Regions from separate parts of the Alteribacillus bidgolensis genome, predicted to be linked through region 2. Evidence: riboswitches for the same ligand, from Rfam matches in the RefSeq annotation. Region 2 holds a riboswitch; each other region holds the start of a gene.
What was found. Region 2 has a riboswitch for cobalamin ahead of CEF16_RS03065 (ABC transporter substrate-binding protein). Riboswitches for the same ligand answer to the same signal wherever they lie in the genome.

Region 1 (4,778 bases), 230 kb from region 2:
CATTATAAATAAAACATATTATGATCGAAATAAAAAATTAAACATAAAAGCAGCTCGGACCTAATAAATATCGTGAGGCTGTCTCAAAAGGTTAGTATAAGGAAAATCATCTAGCAGCTGGGATAGGCGAGACTCCTGCTGGGAAATAGGGCAGTGTGAAGCCCCCTCAGTGAAGGGTTTACTCACGAGGAGGCTAAACCGCCGCCCTTGTGCCCTAAGGGTGAAAGCGAGTATATTCCAGTTGCGTTTGCTGAGAACTGACTTATGGGAAAGCTCCCTTTCCAAGCAGAATGTATACGTTCCATTGTCAGATATACGGCAGACTTTCTCTCATTCATTTACAGACGATACTGCATTATGTACTATAAAATTAGTTATTTCAACTATTGATAATAGAAAAAAGAAATTGTTTTAACAACGTTTTATAAAGAGAGGGTAATACATGCCTAAAAAGAAACTTAAGCTCAACCGTTTCTTTGCCCAGTTAACCGACGAGAACAAAGAGCTGCTGCTAGCCAATGGGACAAGTCAAATAGTAAAGTCTAAGAAAGTGTTATTTACAGAGGGAGAAGACCCTGAATATGTATATTTAATACGTTCTGGTATTGTCCGTTTAAGCAAAATGACGGTAGAGGGAAAAGAATTTTCTGTCCACCTTAAACAAAAAGATGAATTAGTCGGAGAAGTAGGCTTATTTAATGAAATGGCTATTAGCGTTACAGCGACAGTAGAAGAAGAGGCTGAGTTAATACGATTTGACCGGAAGACCTTAGAAAAAATATTTAGAGAGAATGGGGATATTGCTGTGGCATTTATGAAATGGTTTGCCAGCCACACGCAGTCGACTCAATCTAAATTCCGTGATTTACTGCTTTGCGGCAAAAAAGGAGGGTTGTATTCCACATTAATCCGTTTTGGTAATTCTTATGGAGTAGAGCATGACCATGGTACTTTTATTGAAGTAGAGCTGACGAATCAAGATCTAGCAAATTATATAGGGACAACCAGAGAAGGTGTCAATCGGATGATGAATGAATTAAAAAAAGAAAGGGTTATTGATTACGAAGATAATCATATTTTACTGCTTGATATTGCTTATTTAAAAGATTATTTACAGTGCGGGGAGTGTCCTGTAGAAATCTGCACAATATAAATCAGAAAAGCTAGATGAGCGAATCATTTAGCTTCTCCTTTTCTTTTTAGATAAACTCACCGGTTGCTTCCACATGAAGAAACTTTCCGTTCACTCTTTTTTCACCCAATGCAGTTAATAAAGTACAATAGGTTATTATACACTCGCTATTAACAAATGTTTCTTGATAATCTAGTAAAATTCCCCGCCAAGCACCTGCTTTGCTCTTTACTTCCACTTTCTGACCTTTCATCGATTTATACTTCGCATGTAAAAGAAAGGCCTTCCAATTTTTCCATTCGTGAAATAAATACGCTTTTTGTCCATTTTCTAAATACCCCATGAACGCTTTCGTATCATCCATATCAGCTTGAAGATGGTGAGCCAATAGAAATATTGCTTCTCTAATCAGCTGATAGTCATTCATAGAAAGGTTTTCAGAGAAAGTAATGGTGATTTTTGAGAAAGCAGAAATGATATTCCCTGTTACTTCTGTATTGGTGGATTCTAGTATACTTTTTAAGACATAGTTCTGTTTATTTTTATAAAAATGTGCATCATAAAACGCATTGTCAATCTCTTTTATCCCTTTATTTGGAAAGGTGAGGGCAACTTCAAGCATAGTTAACCTCCTTAACTGTTTAATTTAACAAAAGTCTAACAACAAATATTGATTCTATCTGTGATTTGCATCACAAAAGATTCTGGCAAGAGTGCTTGCATTCATTTGAAAAACATGGTAAAGTGAATTTACTTAAGTTTGTTCATGCTTCTTAAAGTTAGAAAAAGGGATAACCTATTTCGTCTTACCGCAGAGTAGAACAAGATTTAAGAATAAATGTTGTGTGTTTTAAACGCACAAGGAGGAAATGGAACATGGAACAAGGTACAGTAAAATGGTTTAATGCAGAAAAAGGATTTGGATTTATTGAACGTGAAGGTGCTGACGATGTATTCGTACACTTCTCTGCTATTCAAGACGAAGGGTTTAAAACTTTAGAAGAAGGACAAAGCGTTTCTTTTGACATTGTGGACGGTCAACGCGGACCACAAGCAGCTAACGTACAAAAATAATACACCCAAGCATATATATTTGAACATCTGCACGGATACAAACCACCAAAACTTTATTTGGTGGTTTTATTTTTGAATACCACTTTAGAGTCTGCTGAAAAATGAGACAAAGAGTGAAATTAGATTGACAATGATAGAAATTTATTCTAGTCTGTTTTTTATAGACTATATTTATAACCATAAAAAACTGCATATTGGAAAAAGGTGAAAACAGCCTATGAAACTGTTTTCTTAATAGGGAAGTCCGGTGAAAAACCGGCGCGGTCCCGCCACTGTAACTGGGTTGTCTGCTTGCTAAACCACTTTCGGCGTCATAAACCGGGGGGAAGGATAAGCTGATGAATACCAGGAGCCAGGAGACCTGCCTTTTTCAACAACACCGTTTAACCTACGGGCCATAGGGAGGTGTTAAAGTGCGTGGGTTTTCACTGCTCTGTTTGACCGCAGGAGCAACCTATTAATCTCGTGAATACTAAGCATCTTTAACATTCTCCATGAATGTTAAAGATGCTTTTTTATGTTTCATAAACTTTCACTAATTCTAAAATGAAAGGATGATATGTATGACAGCCGGAAAGATATTCGTAGTTGGCTTTGGTCCAGGTGATGAAGCCCATATGACACACCGGGCAAAAGAAGCAATTGTAGACTCTGATAGTGTCATTGGCTACAAAACGTATATGGATCTTGTCAGCCACTTAATACAAGGGAAAGAGTTAGTGCGGACAGGGATGACAGAAGAAGTAAGCAGAGCCCAAGAAGCTGTCAAGCAAGCCGAAAACGGAAAAAAAGTCTCGGTTATATCGAGTGGAGATGCTGGGTTATACGGGATGGCTGGTCTTGTTTACGAAGTGTTAATTGAAAAAGGCTGGAAAGAGGATGAAGGGATTAGTGTCGAAATTATACCTGGTGTTTCAGCAATTAATTCTTGTGCTTCCCTTCTAGGTGCTCCGGTGATGCATGATGCTTGTACTATCAGCCTCAGCGACCACCTAACTCCTTGGGAACTCATTATGACAAGAGTAGAAGCAGCAGCAAAAGCGGATTTTATTATCGCTCTTTATAATCCGAAAAGCGGTAAACGAACACGCCAAATAGAAGAAACGCAGCGGATTTTATTAGAACACCGTGACCCGAAAACGCCAGTAGGCCTTGTGAAAAGCGCTTTTCGAGAAAGACAGCATATTGTTATGACGGACCTTGAACATATGCTTGAGTATGAAATTGGAATGCTGACGACGGTCATTATCGGAAATAATTCTACATTTTACTATGATGGAAAAATGATCACTCCGCGAGGATATCAACGGAAATATACATTAGGAGAAGAAAAACAGCCTTTAAAGCCAGCTCAGCGCTTGAAACGTGAAGCGGAACCTTGGGCGATGCATGGCGGAAAAGACGAGGAAGCTAATTCATCCGTATCACCAAAAAAACTAACGTCCCTGAACTCAGTTGAACTAGCTGAGGAAGCCCTTTCCGCTGTAATGGGGAAAGCTCCTGAAAAGCCCGCAAATGAAAGTCCTATTTTTAAACAAACGGCTGTTTTTGAATTTGCTGTTTCTCCAGGCGTATGGAATAAAAAAGTGAATGCAAAGCAGCTTGCTTTCTTAGCAGAGGTAATTGGTGAAAAGGGGGAAGTTTCCTATACAACCAGCCACTATTTACAGGTGTCTCTAGAAACGGATGAGCCGCAGACGATTACAAGAAAGCTTGAGCAGGACGGGTGGCTGATTTCTCCTGTTGGAGATGTCATACATGTGAAAGCATGTGATTTTTGTGACGGTGAAAAGAAAGACGGTATCCCATATGCAGAAGAATTACAAGAAAAATTGGGAGGTTTAAAAGTTCCAAAGGTAATGAATATAGGATTTAATGGCTGCGGAATGGCATGTTATGGTGCGGTCACAGATGATATTGGGATCATTTACCGAAGAGGTGCGTTTGACTTATTTCTAGGCGCAAAAACAACCGGACGAAATGCTCATACCGGCCAGCCCGTAGCAGAAGGTCTTTCACCAGATAAACTAGTGGAAACGATGGTAAACGTCATTGAAGAATACAGAGAAAAAGGGCTGCCAAACGAAAGGTTTCACAAGTTTTTTAAACGTATACAAAATATTCAAGGTTTCCAATATCAAAAGATGCCGGAACCTGTAAAAGTGGACAATCCATGCGAATAGAGGGAGGAAGCTAATGAAGGCTGTACTTTTTATTGGCCACGGAAGCCGTAAACGAGAAGGAAACGAGAATATATTATCGTTTGTAGAGAAAGTAAAACAGACCATAGACGTACCAATTGTTGAAACGGGGTTTCTAGAGTTTGCAGCGCCAACGATATCAGATGGCATTGACGCGTGTGTTAAACGAGGAGCTGACAATGTTGCATTGGTTCCTATTATGTTTTTCCCGGCAGGACATTCCAAAATTCATATCCCTCATGCAATGGATGAAGCGAAAGAAAAGTATCCAAACGTTCGTTTTACATACGGACGGCCAATTGGAATTCACCCAGAAATGGTAAATATTTTACAGGAGAAGTTAGCAGATGAAACCATGCTGCCAGAGGAAG
Region 2 (4,778 bases):
ATGAGCCAACTAGAGCAGCTAATAATACGCGCGGCAGCCGTATATTCCATATAATCGTTGCATGTGTTTCGTTTATTGTGACAGGCATATCCAAATTCCATAGCGAACGCCATAAAACTTCCGCACTCGTTAGAAAAGGAATCGATAAACTGCCCGCTGAAATACCAATGCTAATACAAACGAAAAGAAATACTGCCCCGATTAAATAACAAAGGATCGCTTTACTAGTTTGAGAATTCATCTGGATATACCAGCTCAGCTAATTGTTCAGTACCTTCAGTCAGCCGCGGACCAGGACGACTTACAGTATCATTGTCTATATCATGAATATCATCGTTTTCAATAGCAGGCACCTGTTCCCATCCAGCTCTTTCTTTGATTTCAGCTGATGGATCATCTACATAATGTCCGTACGTGGTTATAATAACCTCTGGATTAAGCGCAACTGCCTCTTCTTCACTATATTGAATCCAGCCTTCTTCCTCTCCAGCTGCGTTTTCTGCATTAATCGTTTCGAGCATTTCATTTATAAAAGTTCCTTGTCCCGTAGTAAAGATTTCAGGAGGCGGCTGTATTTCTACCCAAACCGTTTTGCGCTCATCCTCCGTTATACTTTCTGCCTGTTCTTCAATTTCTATGATATCCTCTTTCATATCTGAAATAATCGTTTCTGCTTCTTCTTCTGTTCCGGTAGCTTGTGCAATCATTTCGATGGAACCATACGCATCTTCAAATGAAGAAGCGTCATTTACGATTAATACATCAATACCAGCTTCTTCTATCTGCTTTAAGCCTTCTTCTGAACCATGAGCCGAAGAAGCGTGAGCTAAAACGAGGTCCGGCTCTAAAGAAAGAAGAGTTTCCACATCAAAATCCATATCTCCGACACTTTGCTTTTCTGTTGCTTCTTCTGGGTAATTGCAATAATCTGTTACCCCAACGATTTCATCACCTAGCCCTAGTGCGAATGCTATTTCTGTATTACTTGGAACAAGACTAACGATACGCTCAGGCTTTTCATCAATACTTACTTCTTCACCTCTGCCATCTGTTACCTCGATCGGAAATTCTCCAGCTGATTGCTCTTCTTGTTCATTTTCTTCGTTCATATCAGAAGAAGAACTTTCTTCACTCGTCCCGCAAGCTGACAAAAATAAAATACTAAAAGAAGTAAAAATGAATCCTATCCACCTTTTCATAATATTTCCCCCTTGTATATATGTAATTGGATACTAAAAAAACTCCCCTTCGAAGAGGAGAGCGGAATGTTCTTGATGTTACTGTAACCAGCACAGATCAGTCATTCGGCCGCACCTTTTCCTCGAAGGTTCATCACCGTGCTAAAGGCAGGTCTCCTGACTTACGCGAAAATGTTCGCCTTCCCGTCCATCTTTTAGACAGTGGCATAAAGAACAAATTCAAATGTGCGATTACAGTGGCGGGACCGTGCCGGATTTACACCGGGCTTCCCTTTTAACATACATTTTCATGTATGACCTTTAGCATACGTTTATTTTATTTTACAGTCTTTTTTAATTATACATAAAAAAACTTCATATGAAATATATTTTTAATTAATTTTTTTGACATATGAAAATTTGTCTAGGTGAATTCTCACTATGATAAGAAGAAGCATCATAATCTCCAAACAGGTGCAAAACGTTAAAATCGTTTCTTTCAAGCATTTTTTTTAAAGCCGCCTGTTCGTATAACTTAACACTTTCCTGATATTCTCTTTTTGTGTCGTCTTCTTTTATTGTAATTCGCTTAAAAACAAACTCTGGTGAGATTTCACGTTCTTGGATAACGTGCAGACCATCTTTCATGGATTCATCTTTTGGAACGAGTGTATTTTTAACATAAGCAGGGTTTAAATAATCGAAACAAAACCAGCCCCCGCTTTTCAATGCTTCTGCTGCTCGAGTAAATACAAGTTCATTTTCTGCATCATCCGAAAAATATCCAAAACTCGTAAACAAGTTAAAGGCAGCGTCAAACTCCTGCAGCAAAGGCACATCCCTAATATCTGCTCTCTGATAATGAACGGGAAGGCCTGAGGTTAAATCGATGGCTTTTTTTAATAGAGCTGGTGACAAATCTATACCGGTTACATGCAGCCCTTTTCTTGCCAGCCACCTTGCATGTCTGCCGTTTCCGCAGCATAAATCTATCGCTTTCATCCCTCTTTCAAGCGGTAGATATTTCATAATATGAGTTAGTTCATTTGCTGCTTTTTCTTCGTCTCTATGGTCATAAATACGCAGGTAATCTTCTTGAAAATGTTCTTCAAACCATGATTTCATAGAGTTTCCTCCAAATGTTAAAGCATTTCTTATTCCTTATCTTTTTCTCTTGGAATATAAAAATGAAATGTCGTCCCTTCATGCAGCTTACTGTGAACAGTTATTTCACCGCTATGAGCTTCGACAATATTTTTAGCGATAGCAAGCCCTAACCCCGTGCCGCCTTTTCCTCTCGTTCTTGCTTTATCTGCTTTATAAAAACGCTCAAATACATACGGCAAGTCTTCTTCTGGTATTCCTGAACCACTATCTTTTATTTCTACTGTAATTCCGTTAGCGGAATTATTAATCATCATCTTCACATAGCCGTGAACACTGGTATGGCGTATAGCGTTATGAATAAGGTTTGTCATCACTTGTTCCACACGGTCTGGGTCTATATATGCTTGTTCAAATTCATTACATTGCATTAATTTCAATTCTACCTCTGCCTCTTTAGCTAAACCTTGGAATTTTTTATGAATTCTTTCGCTGAATGATGGTATATGAATCCACTGTTTTTCTAGTTGTATATGACCTGCCTCCATGCGTGCCAGGTCTAGAAGTTCATTAACCAACCTGCCCATTCTCATAGACTCATCATAAATAATACGGCCGATTTCTTTTTTATCTTCTTCACTAGCAGCAATATCATCGATAATTGCCTCGCTGTAGCCTTGGAGCATAGAAATCGGGGTGCGCAGCTCATGTGAAACGTTAGCTATGAAATCTTTACGAAGTTTATCATGCTGCCTTTCTTCTGTCATATCCCGTATGACCGCCACAATACCTCGTACAAATTGTTTATCATAGAGCGGTGTCATTAGTACAACGTAACTTCGGCCTTGTACGTCCATTTCTATCATTTGTTCTTGTTCTAACGCCACAACCCTTTGAAACAATTTTTTAACTTCTTTTGGAAGCAGCTCTTTTTCATTGTTTAATTCATGATAGTGTTCATATTGATATGACTGTAAAAAACGGTCTGCCGGCGGATTAGTCACTACTATTGTCCCTTTTCTGTCCATTGTAATAACTCCGTCAGCCATACTGCTTAGAATTCTGCTCAATTGTTCTTTTTCTTGATTTAAAGCAGTTATATTTTGGTTTAATTCCCGCCTCATTTTATTAAAGGCGTTACCTAATTGACCGATTTCATCATTTGTTAAAATCGGAACTTTTGTTTCAAAATTTCCTTTTGCTACTTCTAACGCAAGTTCGCGCATTTTACGAAGAGGTGCAGTAATTCTAGTAGAAAGAAAAAAAGCAAATACTGTCGTTAAAATAATGGCTATTCCAGCAGATAATAAAATAATTTGTTTTGTTTCTCCGGTTGTATCTTCAATAATAGACAGCGATTGATAAAGATATAATGACCCTGCTTCTCCGTCTGTTGTTTCAAACGGCATCCCTACCACAAAAATCTCATTATGAATTTCTTCTCCATTTTCATATACAGGAAAATCACCATGAGTTATAACTGATTCGTCAGCACTATCAAGAGATAACCTTTCGTCTTCTTTAAACAAGGATAGCGGCAGATGAATTTTTGTTTCCGGATTGGAAGATTCCCATTCCTCTCCATTTTGAAAAACAACTACAGTCGTATCATACGAATCTGCAATTTTTTCCACTGTATTAAGCGCTTCAGACGGATTGTCATACTCTTCTAATACAGAAACGATAACATTTGCATGATTCGTCAATTGTTCTTCTGCTTCTGTAATATGAAACCTTTCAAAAAATTGCAGCAGCAAGACGGTTAGTATTAAAAGAACAACAAGAACTAATAGTAATATCGTGATCCATAGTTTACCAACGACGCTTCTCCAAAGCATTACTCGTTCACTGCCTCAAATTTATAGCCAACTCCCCATACTGTTGAAATCATATCAGCAGCTTCTTGTGATACTTTACTTAACTTTTCTCTCAATCGCTTGATATGAGTATCTACGGTTCTCAAATCTCCAAAGAAATCATAGTTCCAGACATCTTTTAGCAGCTGCTCTCTCGAAAATACTTTATCAGGAGCTTGGGCAAGATATAACAGTAATTCATATTCTTTTGGTGTCAAACTAATGATTTCATTGTTAGCTGTTACTCTATGAGCATCGTTATCTATTGTTAAATGAGGAAATACCAGGACATCCTTTGCCTGTGTTTCTGTTTGAAGAAACTTTGTAGATGAAGAGCGTCTAAGAAGAGCCTTCACCCGTAGTATGACTTCTCTTGGACTAAAGGGTTTTACAATATAATCATCCGTGCCGACTTCAAATCCTTGAACCCTGTTTGATTCTTCGCCCTTTGCTGTAAGCATAATAATTGGTGTAGCTTTTGACTTTCTTAACTCTTGACAAACCTCTATCCCATCTATACCAGGCATCATTAAATCGAGTAATATGACGTCATAATCTTTATTCATTGCTAAATCAAGTGCTTCTTCCCCGTTTTCTGCTTCTTCTACAGTATAATCTTCTCTTTCAAGATACATTTTTA
Region 3 (4,778 bases), 1.6 Mb from region 2:
TATCATTGGCATGGAGTAAAATATAAGCGGGATCACCAGGTGTGAGACGCAGCAAAAGAAACGTAAGCGTTGATACCGTAAACACCACAATTATAAGTTGTAAAAACCGATCTCCTAAAAAGTATATAAGTCTCATTGCACTCAGTCATTACTCCAAGTCAATCAAAGGATGAATGTAATAGTATTCAATAGGGTGTGGGGTAAATTCTTTCACTTCACTTCTAGCCGCAAAGACTGTATCTGGATAGACAATAAACGACTGTGGCAGATCCTCATTTAACTGCTCCTGCATTCTCACAGCCAATTCATTACGCTTATCAACGTCTGTCGTTCGGTTGATTTCCTCAATCATCCTATCCATATCCTCTGATTCGTAGCTGCTCACATTTGATGAGCTCGACGAATGGTAAAAGATATTCTGGAAATATTGGGGGTCACCAGTATGAGTAGTCAACATGCTGTACATGGCGATGTCCCACTTTTCTGAAGAAAGAGCCTCATCAATGTTCTCCACTTGCCTCAAATGGACAGATATACCTTGGTCCAATAGTTCATTTTGTATAATTTCCCCCATAACCGTCAGCTCTGGCCGCTGTGGAAAGGTAAGCATAGTCAATTCAACAGTCTCCCCTTCTTTTTCCCACAAGCCTGATTCGTTTTTATTCCAATCAGATTTTTTCATGATTTCTTCTATGGATTGTGTTTCTTCTTCTGCCACTTCTCCAAATGGCAGAACGTCAGCAAACGGGCTATTGGCCGCTGTTCCTTTCCCCATCATGACTGACTGCACAATATCCTCTTTTGGAATCGAAGCATTGACGGCCTTTCGATGAGACAAATCCTTAAAAAACGGTGACTTCAGGTTATACAGCATCATGTGAGTACGAAGCGATGGCGTGGTTAACACTTCTATATCATCGTCGTTTTCTAATACCGGGAGATTATCTATCGGAATATCGGTGGCTGCATGTACTTCGCCGGATTGCAAGGCCATTAACCGCGTTTCTCCCTCTGAAATAAAACGAATTTCAATTTCGGATAGCAGTGCCTGCTTTCCCCAGTATTCGTCAAATCGCTCGACAATCAGTGACTCATCCTGATGAAACTCTTTTACCTGGAAAGCACCAGTAAGCGACGGAGAGGTAGTATCGTCTTTCATCGTAGAAACATCAGCAATGATGGTGGAGGGGTCAGCTAGATGCGGGATTAAAGCAGCGTTCGGCTCTTTTGTCACCATCTTCAGCGTATTATCATCCACCACTTCGATCGTTTCTAACTGAAGCAAATCGACCGTTTTTTGGTTGATGTCTAACGAGCGTTCCAGGGAAGCCTTCACGTTTTCGGCGTTCATTTTCTTTCCGTTATGGAAGGTGACGTTTTCTTGCAATTCGAAAATCCACGTGTTTTCATCTTCCTGTTCCCAATCTTTTGCCAGCCACGGCGACGGCTCAAGATTTTCATCTAATCGTACAAGGGTTTCAGCAATACCAGCCCTCATGACTTCCCAGCTTTCCCTTCCGTGAGGGTCCAGGTTTGCCGGGCTCCATGTAAACGCCACAGTAAACCTCTCATCATTCGTTGCTGCCTTTTCATTAGAGCCGTTTTTTTCCTCAGAAACAGAATCGTTTTGGCAAGCCGTCATAAACAGAAGGCTAATCACAATAAAAATAAAATTCCATGCATTTTTCATAATTTGCTCCTTTTTAGACCAACAAAAAAAGCATTTCAACCGTCGATAAAGAGGTCAGAAATGCTTGTCATTAATATAGGCACAATTCCGTTGCGGATCACTCGTTTTCCAGCAAACTCAGTGCTTTCGCATCCTAACCACCTCCCTATTGTCCCGTAGGTCTAACAGTGATGTTAAAATAGGCAGGTCTCCTGACTTAGGGCATGTCCTTTCAAACCTTCCCAGGCAGCATACCCAGTGGTGTTTTGAAAGGAATCAGCAGCTGTAGCTGACACCCCATACAGTGGCGGGTCCGTGTCGGATTCTAACCGACTTCCCTTTTAAGTAGATTCAGCGAGTTTCGCTTTCTCCAGCACCTATTTTCTTTCACTATTCAGTTGAAAAACTATAAATCTGAAATTCACCTTAACATAAGAATAGCTTTTCACGTATTTAATGTCAATCTATTCCTCCAATAATCCAAAAGAGTTGTGACGTAAAAATATATAGACATCACCGGCTTTAGCGTCATTCTAATATAGACCCTTACATTCGGAAGTTAGTAGTTCCTATCTCAAAGAACGACTCTCACCTTATCTAGTTTTTCAGCCGTGCGGTATATCCGTTGGCATACCTTTTCTTGCCGAATGGCTTCAGCCTCCGTTCTGCCGGATCCATCTGTGCTTCATACCCTCAGCGCATGAAGGAGTATTGACGAGACGGTTTTAGAAAACAATGTATTCTGGTAAAATTCCTGCTTTTAACGCTAGAAAGTATTTATAAAAGAACTTGTCGCGCGCCCTATTCATGAATAATGGAAGGTTTACCTCATTTCATTCCATTCCTTTTTTTATTCTCCCATTACTGTTAGTATAAATGTAAAGAAAAGCAACAAGTCCAAATAAAATACCTCCTAACAAGAAAAACGGTTCAACAATAATTAATAGTAACGGAACTGGTTCTACTTGCAGCATGCTTTGAATAGCTCCTATACCCCCACGCAGGCCCAATACTACACACGCAATCCATGCTAAAGTGAGCAACAACCAAGATGGAAACTTTCTTCCCCATGCTTGAACAAGTGCAAGAGCAATAAAAGCAGCAATAAAACATAGCACTATTGTCATTAGATTAATCACAAATAACTCTTCACTCATCGTCCTCCCTTCAAATCCTGCAGTGCCCCCTGCAGCCCAGTAAATGTGAACTAATCCGAAAAGAGTCGACCAAGCAAACGCTGCAAATCCAGTAAAAAATAACCATTTTTTTGATTTACTTTGAGGACGACTATCATTATTCTTTTTAATTGTAATAACTCCTTTCATAAACAACATAAAATTTATCAAAAAATGGTATACCACAACTTTTGAAAGTTTCAGAACAATCACAACAGAAATTTCACTTCAATTTTTTATTATTAATCTCTTTTTTTAATCCAAACTTACTTTTAACAGCAAAAAAAGAAGGAGTCTCCTTTAAAAAAACAACAATTCGAAAGTTCCTTTTCCCAATTTATCTTATTCGGAATTCTGTACGCGGAGAATCTCATGGAATTTTTCCTATAACCTGCTTTAACGTCACTACTATAAGAAAGAAGCTAACAATCACTAAAAAGAGCCATGAACTCACCTTTTCTAGATGAACGAGACTCCATGCATCAGTTTGATTTGGATATTCCCAAGCTCCAAAGAATGTTGCTATATTTCCAGCTATCCATATTAGAAAAACTCGACTTACCGCCAAGTCCTTATGGTGGAAGTCGTAGTTTTGCTTATACTTTGATCCTTTAGCAAAATTAAATTTTCCTAAAGAATAAAAAATCCGATGAGCACAAAGGGGCGAGCGGCATACGGTAACGAGTTCCTTCAATTTCGTATGTGAGCCATGATTGCCAAAAGACGAGAATAACAAGTCCAGATAACCACTAACGAAAGTCAATCCAATAATGGTGGTAAAAAAATTCAAATGAATTGCAGCTCCAAGAGGTACAACCACCAAAGGCAAACATGATAGGGCCTGCTCCCAACCAAAACCAACGAGTTGTTTTAAGCTCTCATGATTTAAGCCTCCAAAGTTTTTCTTTATTAATTTTGGGTTTCTTCATCACTTCGGTATTCTAAAATATCACCGGGTTGACATTCTAAAGCTTGACAAATCGCCTCTAAAGTTGATAATCGAATCGCCTTTGCCTTTCCATTTTTCAATATAGACAGGTTAGCCATTGTTATTCCAACTCTCTCCGAAAGTTCTGTTACGCTCATTTTCCTTTTAGCTAACATCACATCAATATTGATTATAATCGCCATTGTTTTCACCTCAGACTATTAAGTCATTTTCTGATTTTATATCAATCGCTTCTTGTAAAAGCCTTTGAAGAACAGCAGCAAAGACAGCTATAACCACCGAAGCAAAAATTGGAATCATTCCGATTATCACAAGACCTGGGGCATCGTCTAACTGTGCAAAGATATAGAAGAAAGGCAAACCTGCCACATACAAACCGCTGATTATGATTGCACAGTATTTTATTTTCTTTAAAGCTCTTACAGAAATATTAGAGAACGCTTTGTTCTTATCAATATAGCTTAGAAGTCGGAACGCCTGATACAACGCAACGAAAAACGGTATCACTGATACATACATAATGATTAAAATGGGATATAGTATATGGGCATAATCTGGATTTATTGGGTTATTCGCTAACCAAGGTAAGCCAAATATACATAAAGCAAGAACTGGAGTTCCAATTAGAAAAACAGCCAATCTTAAAAAGAGTGTTGACCCTTGTTTCATAAAAAGCACCTCACTTAGAATATTTTCAACTTGATTTTATATTTAAATTTATCGTTTTGCAATAAAAAGTTATTGCATTTAATTATATTATTGTTGTAATAGAATTATCCTTTTAAGTTATAGAGCAGTTCTTTGAGGAATGCTTTTTTTCTACTTTAGGAATGTTTAACTTTGTTAAAGGTTCAAAGTATAAGCAAAATACGACTGAATTCTTGTGTGGTCAATGCTACATCTTTTCAGTTTATCTTTATTTGACGCGACAATTTGTTGATAGAAAATCTTTGGGTAGGTATTTTATACCATCCTGAAAAATATT
Region 4 (4,778 bases), 3.8 Mb from region 2:
GTCAGGTTCATTTCTGTCAATTCTTTCTGAGGCGTGCAGGGCTAAAAGGTTGGTGATTTGCTCAGATGAATAGTTTTCTTTATGTTTGATACTTTCGGTTACTTCTTGTTTGTATTCATCAATCGATAGATGAGGATAATCATGAGTAACCTCATCTATAAAACGGCTTAAACGTAATTGGTCAAACGAAAGTTGTCTGTTGCCATTGTCTTTTGTGATAGTGGTCAATGTCATACCTCCTGCCCAATCTGCATTAAAATAATCATTTACTTTATTTGCAGTTTATGGGACTCTCGAATTTCTTCTGCTGCTTGTACCATATTTTTCAAAGATTTCACTGTTTCTTCTTTGTTTCTAGTTTTTAAACCGCAATCTGGATTGATCCAGAATAAAGAAGCAGGCAGAACCCGTAAGGCTCGTTCAATCATTTCTTTCATTTCTCCTACTGAGGGAATTCTTGGACTATGAATATCGTAAATACCTAGACCAATTTCTTTTTCGTAAATCGCGGTTTCAAACGCTTCTATCAACTCTCCATGACTTCTTGATGTTTCAATAGAAATAACATCAGCATCAAGGGCTCTAATGGCCTCAATCATGTCATGAAACTCGCTGTAGCACATATGGGTGTGGATTTGTGTAGAAGGCTTCACATTAGATGTTGCTAAACGAAAAGCATGCACAGCCCAATTCAAATATCGATCCCATTCCTCCCGTTTTAAAGGCAATCCTTCCCTTAAAGCAGGTTCATCCACTTGAATCATTTCTATGCCTGCCGATTCGAGGGCTTTTATTTCATAACTTAATGCTAAGGCAATTTGATAAGCTACTTCTTCACGTGGAATATCATCTCTTTCAAAAGACCAATTTAGAATAGTAACTGGACCAGTCAGCATACCTTTTACCGGTTTTTCTGTTAAGGATTGAGCGAAGCGGGTTTCTTCCACGGTCATTGGATGTTCAAATGCTACATCATCATAAATAATTGGCGGTTTGACACAGCGAGAACCATAAGACTGGACCCAGCCGTTTTCAGTAAAAGCAAATCCATTTAATTTTTCACCGAAAAACTCCACCATATCATTTCGTTCAAACTCTCCATGTACAAGAACATCGAGCCCAATTTCCTCTTGAATATCAATCCATTCTTTGATTTTGTTTTGAATAAAAGTTTGATATTCGTTAATTGATTTTTCCCCTTTCCGAAAAGCTCGTCTTTCCAATCTCACCTCTTTGGTTTGCGGGAAGCTGCCAATAGTAGTAGTTGGAAGTAAAGGAAGCTTCCATTTATTATCCTGGTGAGTTTTACGTTCGGAGAAAGGCAGGCTGCGCTTAGATGGAAGTTTATTCTTCTCTCCTGTTATTTTCTCTGACTGCTGCCGAAAGGTTTCAGCGAAACGTTGGAATACCTTTTGATTTTTTTCCAACCATTTTTCATCAGGTTTTTTGTTCAACATATTAGTTAATGAATTTATTTCTTCTAATTTTTCATCCGCAAAAGAAAGACTATCTTTTAAAACAGGTGAAAGTTTTCTTTCACTGTTTGTTGAAACCGGAACATGAAGGAGACTGCTTGAAGGCTGCAGAAAATGGTTTCCTTCAGGGAGATAACTGGTGATTAACTCAAGTTCGCTATGTTTTTTCTGTAAATCGGCACGCCATACATTACGGCCATCAATCAAACCAACTCCCAGAGATTTATTTGCAGGAAATCCTTCCGTTTTCAGTGCTTGTATATTTTTCTCCCAGCCGTGAACAAAATCAAGGCCGATTCCATCAACAGGCAATGATACTAGTTTGGTATAGTGGTCTGCAGCTTCGAAATAGGTTTGAAGCATAATAGAAATATTGGGCACTTCTCGTTGAAATGTTTCATAAACTTTTTGAACAAAGAAATAATCTTCGATAGGAAATGAAGCGTTTAAAGAAGGCTCATCGATTTGTATCCAAGCTGCTCCTGCCTCTTCCAGTTCTTGAAGAATTTTAACGTATAATGGGACAAATTTTTGGAGCAAAGATCCAAAGCTTTCTTTTTTATACCCTTTTGAGAGTTTGAGAAAAGTTATTGGTCCAATAAGTACGGGTTTACCTTCTATACCTAACTCTTCCTTCACTTCTAAATAAGCTTTTAGCGGTTTATTTTCTGTTAAGGTTGGGATGGTCTCGTTAAGTTCAGGCACAATATAATGGTAATTTGTATTGAACCACTTGGTCATTTCACAAGCGGGAGCCTCTGCTGTACCTCGTGCCATTGCAAAATAAGTAGATAATGAAATTTTCTTATCGGTTGAGTGAAATCTCCTCGGAATGATTCCGAACATTACAGCTGTATCTAGCATGTGGTCATAAAAGGTAAAATCGCCAACTGGTATGCTTTGAATACCTTTGGCTTTTTGTTTTTTTAAATGATTTAAACGAAGATGTTTCATTTCTTTTAAAAATGTTTCTTCATCTAGTTCATTTTTCCATAAACGCTCTAATAGTTTTTTCCACTCTCTGTTTTCTCCGAGTCTTGGATAACCTAAATTACTGCTTGTCCATGTAATTCCCATCATTGCTTCCTCCTCAAATCTCTGCTTGAAATAAGATTACTTCATAAAAAAAGGATATTTTTACGATGCGCAGATGGGAGAACGCATGTAAAAATACCCTGGCTGTAAATAATATAACGCAGGAGCACCTCCCTATCTCCCGTAGGTTAAACGGTGCTGTTAAAACAGGCAGGTCTCCTGGCTTCAGTATCTTTGCCATAATAGCCTTCCCGATCTTTATCAGTGGCTGGTTATTATGACTCCTCTGTTACAGTGGCGGGACCGCGTCGGACTTTCACCGGACTTCCCTTTTAAATCTTAGAAAATTCTAAGATACCTGTTTCCGTTATATGGCTTTGTTATTGTAGAAAAACTATATATCTTGTCACGGGTTACTGTCAAGTATGTTTAAATATTAGGAGGAAAAGTTAAACCATATGTATGAGGTGAAAAATATGTCTTTTGAACCGATAGGTGCTGAATATTTCAATCAGTCCACCTTAGAAATGGCCAAAAGTCTTGTCGGCCAAATTTTAGTGAAAGAAACAGAAAGAGGATTAGCGGCAGGACGTATTGTGGAAACCGAAGCTTACATGGGACCTGATGACAGGGCCGCACATAGTTATCGAAACAGACGGACAAAACGAACAGAGGTTATGTTTAGTACACCTGGTCATGTGTACACGTATGAGATGCATACCCATTGTTTAGTTAATGTAGTGTGTGAAAAAACCGGGATACCGCAGGCTGTATTGATAAGAGCTGTAGAACCCGTTGAAGGCATCGAGCTCATGTATGAGCGGAGGGGAAATAAAAAAGAAAAAGATTTAACAAATGGTCCAGGAAAACTAACAAAAGCACTTGGAATTATAAAAGCTGATTATGGCCGGCGTTTTTATGAAAAGCCTTTATATATAGCAGAAGGCCAAGCACCATCATCTATTACGAGCGGCCCGCGGATAGGAATAGATAACTCAGGAGAAGCCAAAGATTATCCATGGAGATTTTGGGAAACGGGTAATCCATTTGTATCAAGATAAACTTGTTAACTTATTACCAAACATCTCCTTTGACAATAATAAATGTGCCTTGTATCCTAGTTAAACGTAGAAAACCTACTAAAACGATAAAATTTGAGGTGATTATAAATGCAAGCCCATGTTCCGCCTGTTTCAGAACAAAAAGGGGCGGAAAAAAGCAGCAGCTCGTTAAAGCAGGCTCAAATGCCGCTTGTAATAGGAGGTTTAATTGCTGCAGCAATTCTCTTTATTTTCCTGTCGTTAACCCAGAACATCGTGCAGCCATTGATGCTGATTATAGGTCTTTTATTAGGATACACTTTGTTTCATGCTCGCTTTGGCTTTACTTCAGCTTTTCGACGGTTTATGTCGGTAGGTAATGGTCAAGCGTTAAGGTCGCATATGGTAATGCTTGCAGCCGCAGTCACTCTGTTTGCTCCGATCTTAGCAACAGGTTTCACTTTCTTTGGCGGGACAGCAGAAGGCTACGTTGCCCCCGTAGGAGTGAGTCTTTTTGTTGGTGCGTTTATGTTCGGGGTCGGTATGCAGCTTGGAGGCGGCTGTGCTTCAGGAACACTTTATGCTGTTGGCGGTGGAAGGTCGGTAATGTTTATCACTTTGCTGTTCTTCATCATAGGTGCTACTATTGGGGCTTATCATTTTGATTTTTGGACAAATGATTTGCCAGCTTTTGAGCCAATTTCTTTAGCAACTTCCACAGGACTTGGATATGTTGGAGCCTGGTTTGTTTCTATTCTATTTTTCGGGCTCATTTTTATTATTACGCTTCGGATGGAAAAGAAAAAGAATCCGCCAAAAATGGCAGCTTTACCTTCCGCAAAAGGGTGGAAACGAATTTTTCGAGGATCATGGCCCTTAATAACAGCTGCAATAATGCTCGCCGTTTTAAACGCTTTAACCTTAACGACTCGCGGCCAGCCGTGGGGAATTACGTCCGCATTTACTCTGTGGGGATCAAAAGCAGCTGAAGCTGCTGGAATTGATGTATCCAGCTGGGGATATTGGCAAGCAAATGCAGATCAGCTGCAGGCTTCTATTTTTGCAGACTCGACTACAGTCTTAAATTTTGGTGTTATTTTAGGAGCTTTTCTTGCCTCAGCTGCAGGCGGACTTTTTAGGTTTAATAATATTACGCGGAAAAATGCTGCTGCTTCTATCATTGGCGGTTTACTGATGGGATATGGAGCCCGTCTTGCCTTTGGTTGTA

Region 1: another riboswitch for cobalamin. It lies ahead of cobJ (precorrin-3B C(17)-methyltransferase); the one in region 2 lies ahead of CEF16_RS03065 (ABC transporter substrate-binding protein).
Region 3: another riboswitch for cobalamin. It lies ahead of CEF16_RS10945 (ABC transporter substrate-binding protein); the one in region 2 lies ahead of CEF16_RS03065 (ABC transporter substrate-binding protein).
Region 4: another riboswitch for cobalamin. It lies ahead of metE (5-methyltetrahydropteroyltriglutamate--homocysteine S-methyltransferase); the one in region 2 lies ahead of CEF16_RS03065 (ABC transporter substrate-binding protein).

Annotation. Positions count from the first base shown of each region.
Region 1 is NZ_KZ614149.1:796,541-801,318, forward strand. Features, by position in the region: gene CEF16_RS04105 (MFS transporter) at 1-64, shown strand, start outside; gene CEF16_RS04110 (Crp/Fnr family transcriptional regulator) at 443-1,153, shown strand; gene CEF16_RS04115 (hypothetical protein) at 1,200-1,754, opposite strand; gene CEF16_RS04120 (cold-shock protein) at 2,009-2,206, shown strand; cobalamin riboswitch at 2,392-2,589, shown strand; gene cobJ (precorrin-3B C(17)-methyltransferase) at 2,770-4,389, shown strand; gene CEF16_RS04130 (sirohydrochlorin chelatase) at 4,403-4,778, shown strand, end outside.
Region 2 is NZ_KZ614149.1:569,503-574,280, reverse strand. Features, by position in the region: gene CEF16_RS03070 (FecCD family ABC transporter permease) at 1-241, opposite strand, end outside; gene CEF16_RS03065 (ABC transporter substrate-binding protein) at 225-1,199, opposite strand; cobalamin riboswitch at 1,329-1,516, opposite strand; gene CEF16_RS03060 (class I SAM-dependent methyltransferase) at 1,575-2,303, opposite strand; gene CEF16_RS03055 (ATP-binding protein) at 2,333-4,120, opposite strand; gene CEF16_RS03050 (response regulator transcription factor) at 4,120-4,778, opposite strand, start outside.
Region 3 is NZ_KZ614149.1:2,193,946-2,198,723, forward strand. Features, by position in the region: gene nikB (nickel ABC transporter permease) at 1-136, opposite strand, end outside; gene CEF16_RS10945 (ABC transporter substrate-binding protein) at 149-1,690, opposite strand; cobalamin riboswitch at 1,855-2,065, opposite strand; gene CEF16_RS10950 (DUF3995 domain-containing protein) at 2,503-3,015, opposite strand; partial or broken gene CEF16_RS23270 (DUF817 family protein) at 3,215-3,667, opposite strand; gene CEF16_RS10965 (helix-turn-helix domain-containing protein) at 3,754-3,975, opposite strand; gene CEF16_RS10970 (DUF2975 domain-containing protein) at 3,986-4,462, opposite strand.
Region 4 is NZ_KZ614149.1:4,326,681-4,331,458, forward strand. Features, by position in the region: gene CEF16_RS21275 (ribonucleoside-diphosphate reductase subunit alpha) at 1-234, opposite strand, end outside; gene metE (5-methyltetrahydropteroyltriglutamate--homocysteine S-methyltransferase) at 267-2,552, opposite strand; cobalamin riboswitch at 2,703-2,887, opposite strand; gene CEF16_RS21285 (DNA-3-methyladenine glycosylase) at 2,969-3,571, shown strand; gene CEF16_RS21290 (YeeE/YedE family protein) at 3,680-4,778, shown strand, end outside.